Pararhizobium sp. A13: one gene and its partner. The protein of the gene in region 1 binds, or shares a complex with, the protein of each later gene. Links are inferred from orthologs where the notes say so. Each region holds a gene or a part of one and is shown on either strand. Other genes may lie near its edges.

Region 1 (10,204 bases):
TCCGCAAGCCTGTCGCGGCGAGCCTTGTCCTTGGAGGGCAGGAAGCCCGCGAAGAGAAAAGCATCGTTGGGAAGGCCCGAGCCGACCAGCGCAGCAAGCGGCGCGGAAGCGCCTGGGATCGGAACAACGCGATGACCAGCCTCGATGGCGATCTGGCCGAGCCGATAGCCGGGATCGGAGACCAGCGGCGTGCCCGCATCGGAGACGAGAGCGACGGATTTGCCCTCGTCAAGCGCGGAGAGCAGTTTCGGCCCGACCTCGTTGGCATTGTGCTCGTGATAGGCATAAGGCCGGTTGACGATGCCATAGCGGTCGAGCAGCACGCGGGTGACGCGGGTGTCCTCGCAGGCAAGCACGTCGGCGCCGGCCAGCGTTTCGAGCGCGCGAAGTGTGATGTCGGAAAGATTGCCGATCGGGGTGGCGACAAGATAGAGCGCCGGTTCCAGCGGGCGGGCGGGCACAGTGACATTGTGCAGCCGGTAGCTCTTGTGCTTCTCGTTTGCCAGTGTTTCGCCCGATGCCTGCTTTTCCAAAATTGCGTACCCTTAATACCGCTATCCGCCGTCAAGCCGGCGTCTGATCTTTATGGGTGAGCGGTCGCGCTTCGGCAAGAGCGGCGAATTCCGGCCGTGGCGAACATTACTGGGGTCCGGCCGCCGTTACCCCTTGCTTTTCACAGCTTGTTTCTGCCATTTTGCCTGTCCACATCTTTCCCGTCCGAAAGCGGGCACTTTTAAAAGTTCAAGCCGGGAGGCGCGGCCCGCCCGGCGATGGTTGAAAGCGGTAGCATCCCATGCGCATTACTCTCGAGCGGTCCAATCTCCTGAAGTCGCTGAACCACGTTCACCGCGTGGTCGAGCGGCGCAACACCATTCCAATCCTCTCGAACGTGCTCTTGCGCTCCGATGGTGCCAGCCTCGAAATGAAGGCGACCGACCTCGATTTGGAAATCACCGAAGCGACGCCGGCACAGGTGGAGCAGGCTGGCGCGACGACGGTTCCGGCGCATCTACTCTATGACATTGTGCGCAAGCTGCCGGACGGCTCCGAGGTCCTGCTGGCGACCAATGCCGAAGGTACGGCGATGACGGTCGCCTCCGGCCGCTCGAAATTCTCGCTGCAGTGCCTGCCGCAGTCCGATTTCCCGGATCTCACCGCCGGAACGTTCACAAATAGCTTCCGCATCAAGGCCACCGATCTGAAGATGCTGATCGATCGCACCCAGTTCGCGATCTCGACGGAAGAAACCCGCTACTATCTGAACGGCATCTATATCCACACGATCGAAAGCAAGGGCCAGCTCAAGCTGCGCGCTGTTGCGACCGACGGCCACCGTCTCGCCCGCGCCGACCTGGAAGCGCCGGCCGGTTCCGAAGGCATGCCGGGCATCATCATCCCGCGCAAGACCGTCAGCGAGCTGCAGAAGCTGGTCGACAATCCGGATGTGGTTGTCACGGTCGAGGTCTCGGATGCCAAGATCCGGCTCACCATCGGCTCGATTATCATGACCTCGAAGCTGATCGACGGCACCTTCCCCGACTATCAGCGCGTCATTCCTACCAATAACGACAAGGAACTGAAGATCGATTGCCAGTCCTTCGCCCAGGCCGTCGACCGCGTGTCCACGATCTCCTCGGAGCGCGGCCGTGCCGTCAAGCTGGCCCTTTCCGACGGGCAATTGACGCTGACCGTCAACAACCCGGATTCGGGAAGTGCGACAGAAGAACTGCCGGTCGGCTATGATAGCGATCCTCTGGAAATCGGCTTCAACGCCAAATATCTGCTCGATATCACCGCGCAGCTTTCCGGCACCGACGCCGTCTTCATGCTCGCCGATCCCGGCTCGCCGACGCTCGTCCGCGACATGGCAGGCGACGACGCGCTCTATGTTCTGATGCCGATGCGCGTCTAGGCCTCACCATCTCAGGTCTGAAGCGACGACCGGACCAGTCTCCGGCCGTTGTCATTTCTGATTGAAGGGCACTCGTTGGTAGCAAGACCATCGCAGCCTTTTTCCGCGCTGGCGGGCAAGTCAGCTGTTGGCATGTTGATTTAGTGACGCGAAACGACTTGTTTTTGTCGCAGTCAGCGACACATAATCAAGTCGTAATTGAAGACGCTGCGCTGCAACGACATGATGTACTGTTCCGGGCGCGGGCGACGTAGTGGTGGAGATGCGTATGAATTTTCGTCTGAAAGAGCGTCTTGGCAAGAAATTCGACGAGGAAATTCGTTTCTTCAAGGGATGGCGGAGCAACATGAAGGCAGTCGGCTCGATTGTGCCGACATCTGGAATAACCGCCCGACGAATGGCAAGTGTCGTCAATCCGCATTCGGGCCTTCCCGTTCTCGAGCTTGGCCCCGGCACCGGCGTCATCACCAAGGCGATCTTGCAGAAGGGCGTGCAGCCGCAGAACCTGGTCTCGGTCGAGTTCTCCACCGATTTCTTTCAGCATCTCGTCAAGGCCTATCCCGGCGTCGATTTCATCAATGGCGACGCCTTCGATCTCGAAAAGACGCTGGGCGCGCGCAAGGACCAGACGTTCGACAGCGTCGTTTCCGCCGTGCCGCTTCTGAACTTTCCGATGCATATGCGTGTATCGCTGATCGAGGATCTGTTGTCGCGCATTCCCGTCGGTCGTCCGGTCGTCCAGATTTCCTACGGCCCGCTGTCGCCGGTCGTCGCCATGCCGGATCGCTATCAGATCTCCCACTATGACTTCGTCGTGCGCAACATTCCGCCCGCGCAATTGTGGGTCTACCGCAAAACCCATTGAGGGCTCCGGTGTTCGGCATCTACGTCACACATCCGCAGGTCCGTATCGACCCGGATGTGCCGGTTCCGTGCTGGGGATTGTCCGAGCTTGGCACAGCCCGATCGGAGATGGCCGCGCGATGCGGTTGGGCAAGACAGCTCACGCGCATTCTGTCGAGCGACGAGACCAAGGCGCTTGAAACCGCGGTAATTCTCGCAAGGCCGGTCGGCATCGACATCGAGGTGCTGGAACATGCGGGCGAGAACGATCGGTCTGCCACTGGCTTTCTGGCACCCGATGAGTTCGAAAAGGCGGCAGACTGGTTTTTCGCCAATCCCGATCAGAGTTTTCACGGCTGGGAGCGTGCCGTCGACGCTCAAGCCCGTATTGTTTCCACGGTTTCGTCCGTGCTCGATAGGCACGATCCGTCGAGGCCGATCGCCTTCGTCGGCCACGGCGGTGTCGGCACGCTCTTGAAATGCCATCTCGCCGGCCTGCCCATCGCGCGCAGCCATGACCAGCCGGGCGGTGGCGGCAATCTCTTTGCGTTTGCCCTTGCGGACCGGTCCCTTGCATGCGATTGGAGGCCGTTTGAGCTCTGGCAAGGATGGCAACAATGACTGTGACCGCGCGCGACCGGCTGATCGTCGGCCTTGATATCCCCACCATCGGCGAAGCCGAGACGATCGTCAAAACGCTCGGTGACGATGTGCTGTTCTACAAGATCGGCTATCAGCTGGCCTTTGCCGGCGGGCTCGAATTCGCCCGCCATCTTGCCAGCGACGGCAAGAAGGTCTTTCTCGACATGAAACTGCTCGATATCGACAACACCGTTGCCAAGGGCGTCGAGAACATTGTCAAGATGGGCATGTCGATGCTGACGCTGCACGCCTATCCAAAGGCGATGAAGGCGGCCGTCGAGGCGGCGCGCGGCTCGGACCTCTGCCTGCTTGGCGTCACCGTGCTGACCTCGATGGATGCGCAGGACGTCATCGACGCCGGCTACCAGCTTGACTCGCAAGCCCTGGTGCTTCGCCGCGCCGAACAGGCACGGGCGGCCGGCATGGGTGGTATCGTCTGCTCGGCCGAGGAAGCCTCGGCGGTGCGCAAGATCGTCGGTCCCGACATGGCGATCGTCACCCCCGGCATCCGTCCGGCCGGCAGCGACAGGGGCGATCAGAAGCGGGTGATGACCCCGGCCGATGCGCTTTCCGCCGGATCGAGCCACCTCGTCGTCGCCCGCCCCATCGTCAAGGCCGCCGATCCCAGGGCTGCAGCGCTTGCCATTCTCGATGAAATGACAGGCGCGCTCTGACTATTCGGCGTTGCCTGTGATCACATTGCTCGGATCGGAGTTGCGAATGAGGGATGCCCCGCCACGGATCAGGCGGTTGCCCGTCACCGTGTTGAACTGCGCGAAATCGAGGGAACTGAGACTGCTGCCAAAGGGATAGGCGGGATTTCGGAAACAGTAGCGCTGGGCGCCATTGCGTGAGTTGAGCCAGACGGCGGGCTTGGCCAGGAAAGCCATCCGATAGGTGAACGTGTTGCCGGAAATCGTGTTGTGCTGAGGCTTCTGGTGCCGGATCGTCCCGCCCTCGCCGCAGTTGCGATAAAGAAAAACGCCGCCGCCGGCCGGATTATCGAAGATGTTTGCGGTAATCACATTGTCAGCGGAGCCGTCGATGGCGATCTGTTCACGTCCGCTCTCGACAGCAAACCGGTTCCCGCTGATCGTGTTTCGCGCCGATTCGGCATCGAGATAGAGGGCTGGTCCATTGCTCTCGCCGGCCAATACGGATTTTTCCAACCGTGTCCCGGTCACCCCGGGACCGACATAGAGCGGAACCCTGCCATCCGCGACAATCGTCAAGCCGGACAGCGCGATACGGGAGGGGGCCGCGGCCTGGGCATGGGCCGTATGATCGGCGTTCAGCGACGACAGGCGCACCTCTTTTGCCTGGCCGTTGGTGCCCAGTCCCTGCAGGCGCAACGCGCCGTTGATGGTGCAGTTGCGCACTGTGACGCCCGAGGGTGCGCTCCAGTCGGCCCCCTTGCCTTTCGTGGAGCGGATGAGCACCGTCGGCTTGCCGAAGTTGATTGTCCCGCGCGATCCGTCAAGCGTCGCGCCCCTGCAATCGAGTGTCACGCCAGACGCCGCTGCGCCGGAGAAGATGAGGCGCTTGGTGATGATGTCTGTGGGCTTGAGCGTCAGGTCGCAACGGACCTCGACCTGTGCGTCCTGTTTCGTTGCCGGTGCCGCTACGGCGGCGTAGACGTCGGGTGCGCATTGCATGGGCTTTGCGAGGGCGGGATGCGTGTTTCCCAGCCAGAGATACAAGCCGGACATGACTCCCAGCATGGCCACGGTTCTACCGAATGAAATCATGTCTGACATCCCGGGGTCCGGCCTTCGAAGGTGCCGTTCTGCAAAGAGAGCGGCCCGCCTTGACCGGTCAAGTGAATTGGCGGAAGAAACTGAAGCAATAGTGACGGGTTGCGGTGAAAATGGGGAGACGGTCATGGCAAAAGGGTACTGGATTGCACGCGTCGACGTCCGCGATGCCGAGCGCTACAAGGACTACGTCGCGGCCGCAAAACCGGCTTTTGAAAAATACGGCGCCAATTTTCTTGCTCGCGGCGGTGCTTTCCAGCGCCTGGAGGGGGATGTCCGATCCCGCAACGTGGTGATCGAGTTCCCATCGCTGCAGGCGGCGATCGATTGCTACAATTCGCCCGAATACCAGATCGCGGCGGCAATCCGGCAGGAGGTGGCGAGTGCCGAAATGGTGGTCGTCGAAGGCGTCTGAGCGGTGTCTCGTACCGCGGCGGAAAACGGCAGAAAAGCCTTGGCGATAAGCCTTCCCGTCGCCCGATGATTGGGCTATGTAGCACACACAGACCACGCTGAAGATCAGGAGTGCCGCCGTCATGACCTTGTCCAATCTCCCCCCGCTCGTTACCGTTTTCGGCGGGTCCGGATTTGTCGGCCGTCATGTCGTGCGCGCGCTTGCAAAACGCGGTTTCCGCATCCGCGTTGCGGTCCGCCGTCCGGATCTGGCAGGCTTTCTGCAGCCACTCGGCAATGTCGGCCAGATTTCATTGGTTCAGGCCAACCTGCGTTACCGTCAATCGGTCGATGCGGCGGTTCACGGCGCCGATCATGTCGTCAATTGTGTCGGCATCCTGTTCGAAAGCGGCCGCAACACCTTCGATTCGGTTCAGGATTTTGGTGCCCGCGCCGTGGCCGAGGCCACGCGTGGTGTCGGTGCGACCTTGACCCATATTTCCGCCATCGGCGCCGATGCCAATAGCGAATCGCTTTATGCGAAGTCGAAAGGCCGGGCGGAAAAGGCGATCCTGGAGACCGTTCCCGAAGCGGTCATCCTGCGCCCGTCGATCATCTTCGGACCCGAGGACGGCTTCTTCAACAAATTTGCCGAAATGGCCCGCTTCTCGCCGGTCCTGCCGCTGGTCGGCGGCGGCAAGACGGCATTCCAGCCGGTCTATGTCGCGGATGTCGCCGAAGCGGTTGCCAGGGCCATCGAGGGCAAGGTTGCCAAGGGCAAGACCTATGAACTCGGCGGGCCGGAAGTCCTGACTTTCAAGAACTGTCTCGAGATCATGCTGAAGATCATCGATCGCAAGCGCACGCTGCTGCCGATTCCGTTCGGCATTGCGTCGCTGATGGGTTCCGTTGCCTCGCTGGTGCCCTTCGTGGCACCGCCGATCACGCCCGACCAGGTCATTCTGCTGAAGCGCGACAACGTTGTTTCCGATAGTGCGCAGGCCGAAGGCCGCACGCTGCAGGCTTTCGGCATTGAGGCGACCTCGGTCGAAGCGATCCTGCCATCCTACATGGTGCGTTACCGTCCACAGGGGCAGTATACCCGGTCCGGTGGTGCCGCCTGACCGCGCCTTGACCTGTCAAAACCGGGTTGTAATCGAGCCGCCGGTTCCCCCGGCGGTTTCTTTTTGCCTGCCTCAAAGCAAAGCGTTGCAGTTCTGCCGCACTAGAAAAAGCGATTGGTCTTTACCGTCGATTCAGCATCTGTCGATATTGATAACGACTGTTCCAGCGCATAGACAACAGCCGCGCCGCGTCCTCCTGTTTCGGAAGAACGGCACCGTCATACCATCTTGAGAGGCACTTTTTTCATGGGCAAGTCGATCGCAATTTTCTTTGCGTGCGCGGCACTTATCGTTCTGGCTGGATCCTTCGCTGCGCCGAAGACTGTCGCCAGCAACCACAGCTGTGCACCGGCCTATGGCGTCGACCCCTGCACCACAGCATCGATCGGCACGACCGCCGAATAAGAATTTCCGCCTCATTTTGAGGCGGCCTAGTTTCATGGCGGGGGCCAGGGGCCGCATGCAGTCTCGCAAGGGACTGCATGCGGTTTTTTATTGCGGTCAGCCGAACAGCCAGAGACCGATGAGGCCCGCTGCGCCGACAACGATGCGCCAGATGGCGAACGGTGCAAAGCCGCGGCTGGAGACGAAATTCAACAGCGAGCGCACGACGACCAGCGCCGCCACGAAGGCGGCGACGAAGCCGACGGCTATCAGCGACACATCATCGAAGTTCAGCGCGTTGCGATTCTTGTAGAGGTCGAGCGTGAAGGCGCCGAGCATGGTGGGCATGGCGAGGAAGAACGAGAACTCGGCGGCGGAGCGCTTGTCGGTTCCCATCAGCAATGCGCCGGCAATGGTCGCGCCCGAGCGGGAGGTGCCGGGGATCATCGCCAGGCATTGGAAAAGCCCGATCTTCAGGGCGAGCGACGGCGGATAGTCCATGACGTCGCGATATTTCGGCTTCAGCGGCAAACGGTCGATCGCATAAAGGACGATGCCGCCGAGGATCAGCACGATGCAGATCAGCATCGGCGTTTCGAACAGCACGCTCTTGATGAAATCATGTGCTATGGCGCCGATGACCGCAGCCGGCAGGAAGGCGAGAAGGATCGACAGGACGAATTGCCGCGCCTTGGCGCTGGAGGGCAGGGCGGCTGCGATCGACAGGAGGCGCTGGAAATAGACGAGCAGGATCGCGAGGATGGCGCCGAGCTGGATGAGCACGGCAAAGGTGTTTCCGGGGGATTTGAATCCGAGGAAATGCCCGGCAAGCAGCACATGCGCGGTCGAAGACACCGGAATGAATTCGGTCAGGCCCTCGATTAAACCGAGGACAAGCGCACTGATGATCGATTGATCGGCCATGAATTAAGTATCCCTGAAGCATTGGGGGTTAAGGTCTGGGACCATCGAAGGGCACTGGCTGATTCGCTTGTGTTTGCGCCAGCAAGTTCCTATAGCTTTTTCAAACGCGCCGTGGCCAGACCAAACCGCCGCGACAAACCATCCCCCAATCGAACTGACGAAACCCGATCGAATGCCAACTCTCTATCACCACCCCATGTCGACTGCTTCCCGGTTCGTGCGCCTGATCCTTTCGGAGTACGGTTATCAGACGGAACTGGCCGAAGAGCAGCCCTGGGAGAAGCGGCGGGACTTCCTGACCCTCAATCCCGCAGGAACCCTGCCGGTCTATGTCGATGACAGCATGCGGGCGCTCTGTGGCGCGACCGTGATCTCCGAATATCTCGACGAGACCAACGGCGTTCTGAAGCGCGATCGCCGGCTTCTGGCGGAAGACCCGTTCCAGCGTGCGGAAATCCGTCGGCTGGCCGAATGGTTCCTGCAGAAGATGGAAGCCGATGTGACGCGACCCTTGGTGCGTGAGCGCATTTTCAAGCTGCAGATGACCCCGGACCAGGGTGGCGGCGCGCCGGATTCGAAGGTCCTTCGCACGTCGCGTTCGAATATTCGCCAGCATCTGAAATATCTGGGCTGGCTTGCCGGCTCGCGCACCTATCTGGCCGGCGACCGGCTGTCCTATGCGGATCTTGCCGCCGCCGCGGCAATCTCCGTGCTCGATTATCTCGGCGAGATCGATTGGGCGGAGGTTCCGGCGGTGAAGGATTGGTACCAGCGGCTGAAATCCCGGCCATCCTTCAGGCCGCTGCTTGCGGAGCGCGTGCGCGGCGTTACCCCCGTATCGCACTACGCTGATCTCGATTTTTAGGGCATGATGCCGGGAACTCATGAAACGGTTTTCGGTCAATATCATGCGCCAGCGACAAGAGAGCCTCGCGCCCGGGGATGCGCTCCAGACGGACAAACTCGACAGGAGGCGTGAGGTGCTCACCAGCTTCCTCAAGGACGAGGCGCGCGACAAGGGTTTCGATGTCTGCCGCGTAACGCGCCCGGACTCCATTCCCCAGGCGCCGGAGCGCCTCGCCGATTTTCTGGGCCAGGGTTATCACGGCACGATGGACTGGATGGCGGAGACGGCGGATCGCCGCGCCGATCCCCGCGTGCTGTGGGGCGATGTGCGATCCGTCGTGCTCTTCGGCATGAATTACGGGCCCGGGGAGGACCCGCGCTCCAGTCTCGAACGATCCGATCGTGGGGCCATTTCGGTCTATGCGCAGAACCGCGACTATCACGACGTCATCAAGGGCAAGCTCAAGGAAGTCGCAACGCGTTTTGCCGCAAGGGCGGGCGAAGACGTCAAGGTCTTCGTCGATACGGCGCCCGTCATGGAAAAGCCGTTGGCTGAACAGGCGGGTCTCGGCTGGCAGGGCAAGCACACCAATCTCGTCAGCCGCGAATTTGGCTCCTGGCTGTTTCTCGGCAGCCTGTTCACCACGGCGGACCTGCTGATCGACGAACCCGAGCGGGATCATTGTGGCTCCTGCCGTGCCTGTCTCGACGCCTGCCCGACGGACGCCTTTCCGGCCCCCTACAAAATCGATGCGCGCCGCTGCATTTCCTACCTGACGATCGAGCACAGGGGGCCGATCGATCCGGCCCTGCGCCCCCTGATCGGCAATCGCATCTATGGCTGCGACGACTGTCTGGCCGCCTGCCCGTGGAATAAGTTCGCCGCTAGCGCCTCCGAGATGAAACTGAAGGCGCGCGAGGATCTGAAGGCGCCACCCTTGTCGTTCCTGCTGACGCTCGATGATGCTTCATTCCGTGCATTCTTCTCCGGCTCCCCGGTCAAGCGCATCGGCCGCGACCGGTTCGTGCGCAACTGTCTGATCGCCGCCGGCAATTCCGGCGATGCCGGGCTGATTGATGTCTGCGCGACCTTGTCCAAGGATATGTCGCCGACGGTGCGCGGCATGGCGGTCTGGGCGTTGTCACGATTGATGAGGGCTGGCGATTTCGCGAATTTTGCGGCAAGACGGCAAAGCGAGGCCGACACCGAGGTGCTCGCCGAATGGAAACTGGCAGGAGTTGCCTGATGCATGTTCTGATCCTGGGCGCCGGTTTTTCCGGCTCGGCCATCGCCAAGGCTTTTTTGCCCTTGGCGCAATCGGTCACCGGAACGACGCGGTCGGAAGACAAACTCGGCGACCTTCGCGGGCTCGGAATCGATG
Region 2 (10,310 bases), on another replicon or contig:
GAGCGCGGTCCATGAAAGGCTTGTGCGCCGGCAGGACAAGCTGATCCAGTTGTTCGACCCGCCGTTCGACAAGGGGTCGCTGCAGCCCGGCTACATCAAGGGCTATGTTCCTGGCATACGGGAAAATGGCGGTCAATATACCCATGCGGCAGCCTGGGTTGTGCTGGCTACCGCGCTTCAAGGTGACGGCGATCGGGCCGTGGAGCTTTGGAACCTGATCAATCCGATCAATCATGCTTCGACGATGCAGGACGCGCAGCATTACATGGTCGAGCCTTACGTCGTCAGTGCCGACGTCTATGGCGCGCCGCCACATACCGGACGCGGTGGCTGGACGTGGTATACGGGATCGGCCGCCTGGCTGTATCGCGTGGCGCTAGAGGCCATCCTTGGTTTTCGGAAGCAAGACCAGGTTCTCTCGATTGAACCATGCGTTCCGACATATTGGCCGGAGTATGAGCTGAACTACAGGTATGGGTCGGCCACATACCGCATCCACGTAGACAACAAGGCGGGAGTTTGCGGAGGGGTACGTTCGCTTTTGCTGGATGGCCAACCGCTGACCGATCACAAGGTGCAGCTTGCCAGTGACGATCGTTTGCACGATGTGCGCGTAATCCTTGGATAAGCATATGTCCCAAATGCTCTCGACAGACCCTGAGCTGCGTCGGACGCCGACCGAACAGGACCTCGGCCGGCTGCAGTTCACGACGCTGCTGTACTATCTTCATTGCACCAATCCCGACAATGGGCTTGTTCGCGATAAGACCCAGCCCGATGCTCCGGCAAGTATCGCCGCAATCGGGATGGCACTGGCAACGATTCCGGTCGTCGTGGAGCGCGGCATCATAATCCGGAAGTTTGCAGCCAAGATCGCCCGAAAGCGACTGGCATTTCTGCTGGGATGCCCCCAGGGGCCGGAACCTGACACGTCGGGGTACAAGGGCTTCTTCTATCATTTCCTCGATGTGGAGACGGGCCGCCGGGTTTGGCAGTGTGAATTGTCCACCATCGATTCAGCATTCCTGTTCGCCGGAGCATTGACCGTAGCTACCTACTTTGACGGCGAGACTGCCGATGAGGTCGAAATTCGACAGCTTGCCAATGCGCTCTACGAACGGGCGGACTGGAATTGGGCTTGTGATCACGGACTAACTCTGACCCACGGATGGCGACCGGAAAGCGGGTTCATTCCCTATCGCTGGCGCGGATACGACGAGGGCCTGCTGCTTTACATCCTAGGGCTGGGGTCGCCGGCCCATCCACTGCCGCCCGAGGCGTATTCCGCCTATACCGAAAGCTACGAATGGAGAAACATCTACGGGCGCGAACTGCTCTACTCGGGACCGCTCTTCACCCACCAACTCTCGCATATGTGGATCGATTTCCGCGGCATCCGCGACGAATTCATGCGAGACCACGACAGCGACTACTTCCAGAACAGCCGCCATGCGACCTACGTGCAGCAGGAGTATGCCATTCGCAATCCAATGAACTTTATCGGCTATGGTGAGCACTGCTGGGGTTTCACCGCAAGCGACGGACCTGGCTGGATGAAGACGAAGATCGATGGCGTGGAAATGGAGTACTTCGACTATATCGCCCGCGGCGCGCCCTTCGGACCGGACGATGGCACCGTCTCGCCATGGGTGGTCGTGGCTTCATTGCCTTTCGCTCCGGAAATCGTCATTCCGACCGTCAGGACCTTTGCGCAAATGAATTTGGGAATGACGCGTCTTTACGGGTTCAAGCCATCATTCAATCAAACATACGCGATGGAAGACAGCGAGACGGGATGGTGGGTCAGCCCCTATCATTTCGGCATAGATCAAGGCCCCGTCGTGCTGATGATCGAAAACTATCGGACTGGCCTGCTCTGGAACATCGTGCGCCGGTGCCAGCCGATCGTGACTGGGCTGCGTCGGGCCGGCTTCACGGGAGGTTGGCTATAGGATGCCGGGGCTCGCGTAGATTACGACGATTCCCGCACACCATCTATGGTCCCCGACGACAATCCGGTGAAACAGGCATCATTGGTCGCGTGTCATGCGGGGGCGATCGGCAGCTTGTATGCGACAGACCTGCCAGCCGTCTGTTTGACGATGCGCACGCATTAGCCGCAGGGGTTTGATGTCTTCCGGCATCTGCTGCTCGGTGTCCCAGGAAGAGAAGCCGGTGAGGTTGACGTGCTCTCAAACTGAGCGGCGAACGAGGACATGCTTGCGCTGTCAGAATTTACGAAAACTTTAGGTTAATTTTATCGATCTCAATCTGTCCATTTCGATCGAAGAAAAGAAAGCTAAGGTTGCACCAACACGTCCCTGGGCGTGTCCCAATCTTATCAGAGACAGCCACGGATCGCGGGATGAACCAAGCTGACCACCCCAATGGTCCGATCAGCCTCTATGCCAAGAGCCGCTCCTCGGCCTTCGTCATCGCCCGTTCAAACAATGATGGATCGCCAAGCGCGCGGGCGACTACGAGCCCGCCCTGAATGCTGATTACGGCCTCTTCGGCAAGTTCGGAAGCCTTGGCTTCATCGTGGCCAGCCCTTTGCAACGCCGCTGCAAGAGCGGCTTTCCAGTCGGCAAAATAGACCCTGATCTGGTCGGTAAAGCGATCGCGGACATTGTCGAGGGCAAAGGCGCCGACCAGGCAGACGCGCCGGCCGGAATCGAAATAATCCGCCACCGTGCGGCACATCGCGCTGATCGCCGTGCGCGAGTCTTCGGCCTCGCGCAACGGACGATAGATGTGATTCTCGAACCATGTGTCGATTTCGTTCAGGACGGCTGCCGCCATCTCTTCCTTCCCCCCGGGAAAGAAGTGATAGAGGCTGCCTTTGCCAAGCCCGGTCTTTTCGCCGATGATCGACAGGCTCGCTCCCTCGAAGCCATGTTCGCGGAAGATCTCGGCAAGGACCGGAATGGCGTCCGAGCGTTCGGCAACGGTTTTTGCCATAGATTACAATCCCAAATCCGACAGGCCCGGATGATCGGCCGGGCGTGGCCCGGAGCGGTCCCAAAAGAACTTCCTTTCGGATTCTTGGATGGGCAAATCATTGATGCAGGCAAAGCGCTTTTGCATCAGGCCGTTCTCGTCGAATTCCCAGTTTTCATTGCCATAGGCTCGGAACCAGTTACCAGAGTCATCATGATATTCATAGGCGAAACGGACGGCGATACGGTTGTCGGTGAAGGCCCAAAGCTCCTTGATCAGCCGATAGTCGAGTTCCCGGCGCCACTTGCCAGCCAGGAAGGCGACAATGGCCTCACGCCCCTGTACGAATGTCGAGCGGTTACGCCAGTAGCTGTCAACCGTATAGGCAAGTGATACGCGTTCGGGATTGCAACTGTTCCAGCCATCTTCTGCACCCCGAACCTTCTGGATGGCGGTTTCGCGGGTGAATGGCGGCAGCGGCGGGCGTTGTTCAGGCATGATCTTTCTCCTTTTCTACAGCGCGGTGTACCAACTGGTAAACAGTTTACCGATTGGTACAGGAAAGAGTCGAGCGAGTCAACTACCAAGAATATGAACCTGCATGAGGGAAGGCTTCCGCATTCTGCGTGCTGTTTTCTCGGCTTTCCATGTCCGGTTGCCACCACCCTTCAACGACCTTCGACTGTGGCCCCAATAGGGGACCGGAAGCAGGTCGAAGTTCATGGTTTGATCTTTCTACCGCATATCCGTGCCCCTTAGTGATGGGCCTTAAGGCCTGAACGGCTATTTGCCGATCGAATGGCGCATGCCGTGGCGACCGGCGCGCAGCGCGTTCGGTCTCCCCTTGCATCCCGCCAATCCGTGAGTTATATACTGAACCACATGGTTCAGTATATTCGACCCCGTCTCGATGCCTCGTTCGCCGCGCTCTCAGACGTCACACGACGCGGCGTTCTCGAGCAGCTCGGACGTGCAGATGCTTCGATCACGGAGCTTGCCGAGAAGTTCCACATGACCCTCACGGGCATGAAAAAGCACGTCGGCGTCTTGGAGCAGGCGGGACTCGTCACTACGGAGAAAATCGGGCGCGTGCGGACCTGCAAGCTCGGCCTACGCCGACTGGAGGAAGAGGCGGCATGGATCGAGAGGTACCGCCAACTCTGGGACGCACGCTTCGATGAGTTGGACAAGGTTGTCGAGGAATTGAACCGGAAGGAGAAAGTCGATGGACCAAAAAAAAGATAGTGAATCCACTCCCATGAATAACCGCACGACGATCGAACGGAAGTCCGAGCGTGAGCTGGTCGTTGCGCGAATCTTCAACGGCCCGGCGCGCATCGTGTACGAGGCGTGGACCAAGCCCGAGCTGTTCATGCGGTGGTGGGCACCGAAGTCGACGGGCGTGCCTCTGCTTTCCTGCGAGATGGATGTTCGTGTCGGAGGCGGCTACCGTGTTGCGTTTGGCCAAGACGCCTCAGAGCCTATGGTATTCTTTGGTAAGTACATCGAAGTGATACCGAACGCGCGCCTCGTCTGGACGAATGAGGAAAGTGATGACGCAGCAGTGACCACGGTGACCTTCGAGGAAAAAGGCGACAAGACGCTGCTGATCCTGCACGAACTCTATCCCTCGAAGGAAGCTCTCGACGAAGCCATAGCCGGGATGGAGGATGGGATGCCCGAGCAGTTCGAACAGCTGGACGAGCTTCTCGTGACCCTGGGCGCGAGCACGGGAGGGTCATGAAGTCGTCTCGCGGTCGGCCGCCTGGCTCTTCGTCATTCCCGCTCCCAAAACTCACGGTGAATCTCAACACGCCCTAGAGCAGCGTTCGCTGCGCTGACTCTGGCGGAACGGGTTTTTGATCTTCGCCGCGGCGGGCCATTTCGGTCTGAGCGCTGAAACGAATATCGACGTCCCGGTCCCGTGAAAATTCATGCAACGTGTCCAAGCTGAGCCGATCCCAGCCTTTGCCTCGGCTTGGTCCAGACGGCACCCGCGGCAAGAGACCCGGTTCACTGCTCCACGCCAGAAGCCGCTCGAGCGAAGCCTCGTTCAGGAGGTCGCGTAGGTGATGCGCTGTGACGTAGGCATCCGGCATGGCTCAATGGGCCGGCAATCCGATTTCGTGTTCCAGTCCTTCCGGCATGCGCTGATAGCGAAGCATTTGATTGGAAAACCGTGGAAGATGTGGCCATACGCGCAGGGCGCATTTCCAGGTGCAGATCCATGGTGCTCCGCCCGAAAGCCGGGAAGTGCAGTACCGCTGTTCAAAGGCCGCTCGATGCGCAGCCAAGGCAGTCACGCCTTCGTCAGGGCGAAGAACGCTCGATGCGACATCCTTCCAATAGGGTGCCGATGCGACCTGGAAGTCCATAATGTGGTGGATTGCCATCGTCTCAGGCGAGATCGGGCGGCCGGGATTGATCAGCAACGCGCCGCGTTCATCGTCCACGTGCCAACGCTCATCCGGTCCAAGGATAACATCCTGCCAGCCGATTTCACAGACATCGTTCGGCCCGTTGCCTGCGGTTTCGAGATCGATGACGCGAATGCGGGAACTGCGCATGTTCTGGACTCTGTCTGTCGTTTCGGACCTTCATGGTCACAAATTAAGATCGAGTTGCTGCCGATCTTGCAGATCGTCGCTTCGATCGTTTGTCAGGGATGACAGCGTCACACCCAAAAGGCGCACGGATCGTTTGAACGGATAGACGGTCGCCAGAAGTCCGGATGCGGCGTCAAGCACATCGGTAACTCCCGCATAAGGAATGATGCTGGTCCGGCTGCGAGTCGCCTGCGTGAAGTCCGAGTATTTGATTTTCACGGTCACAGTCTTGCCGCTGATGCCCTGCGCCTCGCAGTAACGCCAGACCTTCTCGGCAAGCGGCTTCAATTCAGCCGTGGCGCGTTCGAGCTCATCGATATCCTCCACGAATGTGTCTTCCGCTCCCACAGATTTGCGGATGCGGTCGGGTTTGACCTGGCGCTCGTCAATGCCACGGGCGATGCCATAGAAATAAGGACCGGACTTCCCGAAATGCTCCTGCAGGAAGATGAGTGACTTCGATTTCAGATCAAGCCCAGTCTCGATCCCGTATTTGCGCATGCGCTCGGCGGTCGCCGGCCCCACCCCGTGGAATTTCTTGACGGGCAAGGTTTCGACAAAGCCTGGGCCGTTCTTCGGCGTGATGACAGCCTGGCCGTTGGGCTTGTTGAGGTCGCTGGCCATTTTGGCGAGAAACTTGTTGTAGGAGATCCCGGCCGAAGCGTTGAGCCCGGTGACCTGCTTGATCTTGGCGCGGATCTCCTGGGCAATTTCGGTGGCGATTTCCATGCCCTTGAGGTTTTCCGTCACATCGAGATAGGCCTCGTCGAGCGATAGCGGCTCGATCAGCGGCGTATATTCGGCGAAGATTTCGCGGATTTGCTGGGAAACCGCCTTGTAGACGTCAAAGCGCGGCGGCACAAAAATCAGCTCCGGGCATTTGCGCTTCGCGGTGACCGACGGCATAGCTGAATGGACACCAAAGGCGCGCGCCTCATAGCTTGCGGCCGCCACCACGCCGCGTGCGGCAGATCCGCCGACGGCAAGCGGCTTGCCACGGAGTTCCGGGTTGTCGCGCTGTTCGACCGACGCGTAAAAGGCATCCATGTCCACGTGGACGATTTTCCGGACTGGAATGATGCTCATATCGTTCATGGCGGCTTCAGCAAAAAAGGCTGCGGACTCGGCGTCTCCTTTGAAGGTTTACACCGAAACAAAGAGAGAACATAGCCGTCTTCGCGGCGATATCAACAATCCCATTTACCCGGCCCTGAATGCGGTGAAACTACTGGCTCGCTAAGGCGTTCTGATCCTGTGACCATCAACAAGCAGGAGACAGTCCAATTGCGGACGACAGCACCACCACGATCGGGGCGATTTTCGAGACACGTCAGGCCGCCGACCTTGCGGTCGAACACCTGGTTCAACAGCACGGCATATCGAGGCCCGACATCTTCGTTCAATCTACAACCGATCGAAATATCGCCGGCTTGGCGCCATCAGGCGGCGACGCTTCCCATGAAGAGGGCGACCGAGAAGACGCAGCCCTCGAAGGCGACATTGAGGTCTCGGCGGATATCGCAGCCAGTCAGATCGCCGCCGTTCAACGTAGTTTCGGTGACGCCGGCGCGATCCGCGTAGCGGGGTCGCTAGGTCCATGGTGGGAGCCGATGGGACAAGCCGGCTCCGCTCTTTTTGCCAGATTGGGAGGAACCGGGAGTTCATGACCGATAATCTGTCGAAGTACCGCGCCAAGCGCGATTTCAAGAAGACAGGCGAACCGAGTGGCGAGGCTGAGGTCAAGCCGTCGAACCGCCGACGGTTTGTCATCCAGAAGCACGATGCTACCCGCCTCCATTATGACCTTCGGCTCGAACTCGACGGGGTCTTTAAATCCTGGGCCGTCACCAAAGGCCCGTCGCTCGATCCGCAGGACAAGCGGTTGGCCGTGGAGGTGGAAGATCACCCACTTGACTACGGGGATTTCGAAGGCACCATCCCGAAGGGCCAGTATGGCGGCGGCACAGTGATGCTGTGGGATCGCGGCTACTGGGAGCCGGAAGGAATGAAGACGCCGGAGGAGGCGCTCGCCAAAGGTGATTTCAAGTTTACGCTGGAAGGCAAGCGGCTCCATGGCAGCTTCGTCCTCGTGCGCATGCGCCATGACCGCGATGGCGGCAAACGCACGAACTGGCTGCTGATCAAGCATCATGACGACTTCTCGGTCGAGGAGAACGGAGCGGCCGTGCTCGAGGAAAACGATACGTCGGTGGCTTCCGGCAGGACGATGGAGGCTATCGCATCCGGAAAAGGCAGGAAGCCGAAGCCATTCATAATGCAGAATGGCGACGTCGAGGCGGATGCGGTGTGAGACAGCACACGGGTCTTGCCGCCGGGGAGCGCCAAGCGGGCACGCGTCGAAGGTCTTGCGGCTATCGCCCAGATCGGCGGCGTCGAGCTTCATCCCTGGAACTGTGAGCCTGGTCAGCCGGAAGTGCCCGGCCGTCTGGTGTTCGACCTCGATCCTGGACCTGACGTCGAGTTCTCCACCGTCGTCGAAGCCGCTCGCGAAATCCGCGACCGGCTGGAGGAACTGGGCCTGGTGAGCTTCTGCAAGACGACGGGTGGCAGGGGACTGCATATTGTGACGCCGCTTACCGTCGGGAAAAGCAAGAAACTCAGCTGGGACAGAGCGAAGGGCTTTGCTCATGACGTCTGCAAGCAGATGGCACGTGACAATCCGGATCCCTATCTGATCAAGATGGCAAAGAACCAGCGTGAGGGTCGTATCTTCCTGGACTATCTGCGCAACGATCGTATGGCGACGGCTGTCGCTCCGCTTTCGCCCCGGGCGCGGCCGGACGCCACCGTGTCGATGCCGTTGACATGGACGCAGGTAAAGTCTGACCTCGACCCCAAGCAGTTCACGGTCCGCACTGTCCCTGTGCTTCTTGTAAAAAGCTCCGCGTGGCAGGATTACTGCGATGGTCAGCGGCCGCTGGAACAGGCGATCATGCGTCGCGGGAAATCCAGGCAGGCAGCATGAGCGTTCGAGCAAAATACGGCCAAAACAAAGGCCGCATTGCTGCGGGAAGGCACCATGGAAAAGGAACCGAACGACAAAGTCCAAGCTGAACCGCGTGTCGGCGCAACGACCGACTTGCCGCACGATCGCATGACCGTGCAGCGTTTTCGCAAGTCTTTCCCACGCGCACGCTGGAGCGACAGTCTGCACGCCTGGTTCGTGCCTGGCCGCACTGCCGAGAGGCGCATCAGTCGCTGGCTGGCTGAGATGGAAGCCGAGGCCGACGCTTTCGCTGACGATAAGGGTAGGGATGCGTTCGCATTCGAACCGATCGAAAGCCGCTATCTCGAAGCAGCCCCTTCAGCCTTCCACATCCGCACACCCTACTCGCGGACCATTGTGAACGAGATCAGAGAAATTCCCTTTGCGCGATGGGATCCCGATCGCCGACTTTGGACTGTGCCTTACCGATCATACGACGAACTGCGCCGACGGTGGCCGGCGATCGAGGCGGCGGCCGAGCGCAATGAACCCGAGGTGAGGAAAGCGCGCCGTGAGGCAATCAAGGGTACGGATGAAGAGGAGGCCTCGAAGGTGAGATTGAGGGAGCGCCGGCGAAAACGCTATCCTGTGCCCGCTGACGATCTCCCGCCGTTCGAGCGCGCGATCAGCACGCATGCTGGTGTCGTTTTCTTCACCGGCTCGGATGGCGAGTTGGCAGATCCTGTGACTGTCAGCACGTTCTATTTTCCCGTAGGGCAAAACGAGGAGCATGTTTGGGCGTCGTGGCGAGCCGGTTCGCTGGAAGAACTGGTGACGACCTGGCCTGCGCGAACACCTCCGGGACCAGAAGAGCTCGACCGGGGCTGGTGGCTACCGACCCGGGAGGAATTGCGGACCGCACGGCAAACTGCCAGATCAAAGTGGCGCGCCAAGCAGCGCAGCGAAGAACAGCAGGGCGACACCGCGTAGGTCATGTCGTTGTGAGAGGAGCGTCCGGATTGAGCAGCCCGCAGATGCAGAAAGCGCTTGAGGAATTTCAAAGCTTGCCACCTATCGAGCCGCGCGAGATGATCGGGCTATGGACCGGTAGGGGCATTCCGTCAGGCCACCCTTTTGACGGCGTGCTGGAAAACCTCGGCTGGTTCGGCAAGCGGTTCACGCCGGACATGCGCGCCGATGCGCTGCTGTTTCGCTTCGACGAGCGGAAGCTGATTGCGATCGACCCGGCGAGAATACCGCTTCGCCTGGTCCTCCGTTTCCATATGGTCGGCAGGATGCGTGCCACGCGAAACCTGTTTTCGTATCTTCAGCATGGACTTCGAGCGAAAGGCCCGGTGGCTTCCTTGAAAACCATGTCGTTTCAGGGCGAGGCGAGTGCCGCGATGGTCTATGACGACCAACCTATCGTCGATCATTTTCGCAGGATCGATGAGCGCAGGATCATGGGGGCGATGACGATCAACGCTGACGATCGGATTTATTTCTTCGAGCTCGCCCGGGTCCCGTTTTGATAATCGCTTGCCGCGCAGCTTGTCTGTCGCGCGCGGTTGTCAGGGTCTGACAGGGCGCTCCCCGCACGGGTCGAGCGCCCTGCTCATTCTAGCTGGCTATGTCACAGGTGTCCGGCGGTTCAAATATTTGCCTTTCCTTTCCAGCGTTTCCGGACAAGAAATACGGCTAGACGCGCCGCCGCCCTGCAGAGAGCCCTCTTTGAACCTGAAGCATCCGTTGCCACCGCTCAACGCACTTCGTGCCTTCGATGCACTTGCCCGCTGCGGCAGCCTGCGTGCCGCGGC

Evidence for each region.
Region 2: the proteins of dnaN (region 1) and dinB are in contact, whole or in part, in a solved structure (PDB 1OK7), measured with the Escherichia coli proteins. The link is inferred for Pararhizobium sp. A13 from one-to-one orthologs.

Annotation. Positions count from the first base shown.
Region 1 is NZ_CP149510.1:1,409,755-1,419,958, forward strand. The notes cover bases 1-2,852. They hold dnaN (DNA polymerase III subunit beta), read left to right. Parts: upstream 1-793; coding sequence 794-1,912; downstream 1,913-2,852. Other genes in these bases: rsmI (16S rRNA (cytidine(1402)-2'-O)-methyltransferase), read right to left, coding at 1-533; pmtA (phospholipid N-methyltransferase PmtA), read left to right, coding at 2,175-2,777; WI754_RS06800 (histidine phosphatase family protein), read left to right, coding at 2,786-2,852. In the rest of the region: more of WI754_RS06800, read left to right, coding at 2,853-3,376; pyrF (orotidine-5'-phosphate decarboxylase), read left to right, coding at 3,379-4,071; WI754_RS06810 (right-handed parallel beta-helix repeat-containing protein), read right to left, coding at 4,072-5,145; WI754_RS06815 (DUF1330 domain-containing protein), read left to right, coding at 5,279-5,566; WI754_RS06820 (complex I NDUFA9 subunit family protein), read left to right, coding at 5,688-6,668; WI754_RS06825 (hypothetical protein), read left to right, coding at 6,915-7,073; WI754_RS06830 (undecaprenyl-diphosphate phosphatase), read right to left, coding at 7,170-7,976; WI754_RS06835 (glutathione S-transferase family protein), read left to right, coding at 8,149-8,841; tRNA epoxyqueuosine(34) reductase QueG, read left to right, coding at 8,885-10,069; WI754_RS06845 (SDR family oxidoreductase), read left to right, coding at 10,069-10,204. UniProt on the Escherichia coli protein: Confers DNA tethering and processivity to DNA polymerases and other proteins. Acts as a clamp, forming a ring around DNA (a reaction catalyzed by the clamp-loading complex) which diffuses in an ATP-independent manner freely and bidirectionally along dsDNA.
Region 2 is NZ_CP149511.1:776,643-786,952, reverse strand. The notes cover bases 4,593-7,550. They hold dinB (DNA polymerase IV), read right to left. Parts: upstream 6,642-7,550; coding sequence 5,544-6,641; downstream 4,593-5,543. Other genes in these bases: WI754_RS25290 (SRPBCC family protein), read left to right, coding at 4,593-4,684. In the rest of the region: WI754_RS25315 (glycosyl transferase), read left to right, coding at 1-628; WI754_RS25310 (glucoamylase family protein), read left to right, coding at 633-1,952; WI754_RS25305 (TetR/AcrR family transcriptional regulator), read right to left, coding at 2,404-2,961; WI754_RS25300 (nuclear transport factor 2 family protein), read right to left, coding at 2,965-3,438; WI754_RS25295 (helix-turn-helix domain-containing protein), read left to right, coding at 3,823-4,185; more of WI754_RS25290, read left to right, coding at 4,166-4,592; WI754_RS25265 (hypothetical protein), read left to right, coding at 8,587-9,483; WI754_RS25260 (DUF4334 domain-containing protein), read left to right, coding at 9,528-10,025; WI754_RS25255 (LysR family transcriptional regulator), read left to right, coding at 10,225-10,310. UniProt on the Escherichia coli protein: Poorly processive, error-prone DNA polymerase involved in translesion repair and untargeted mutagenesis. Copies undamaged DNA at stalled replication forks, which arise in vivo from mismatched or misaligned primer ends.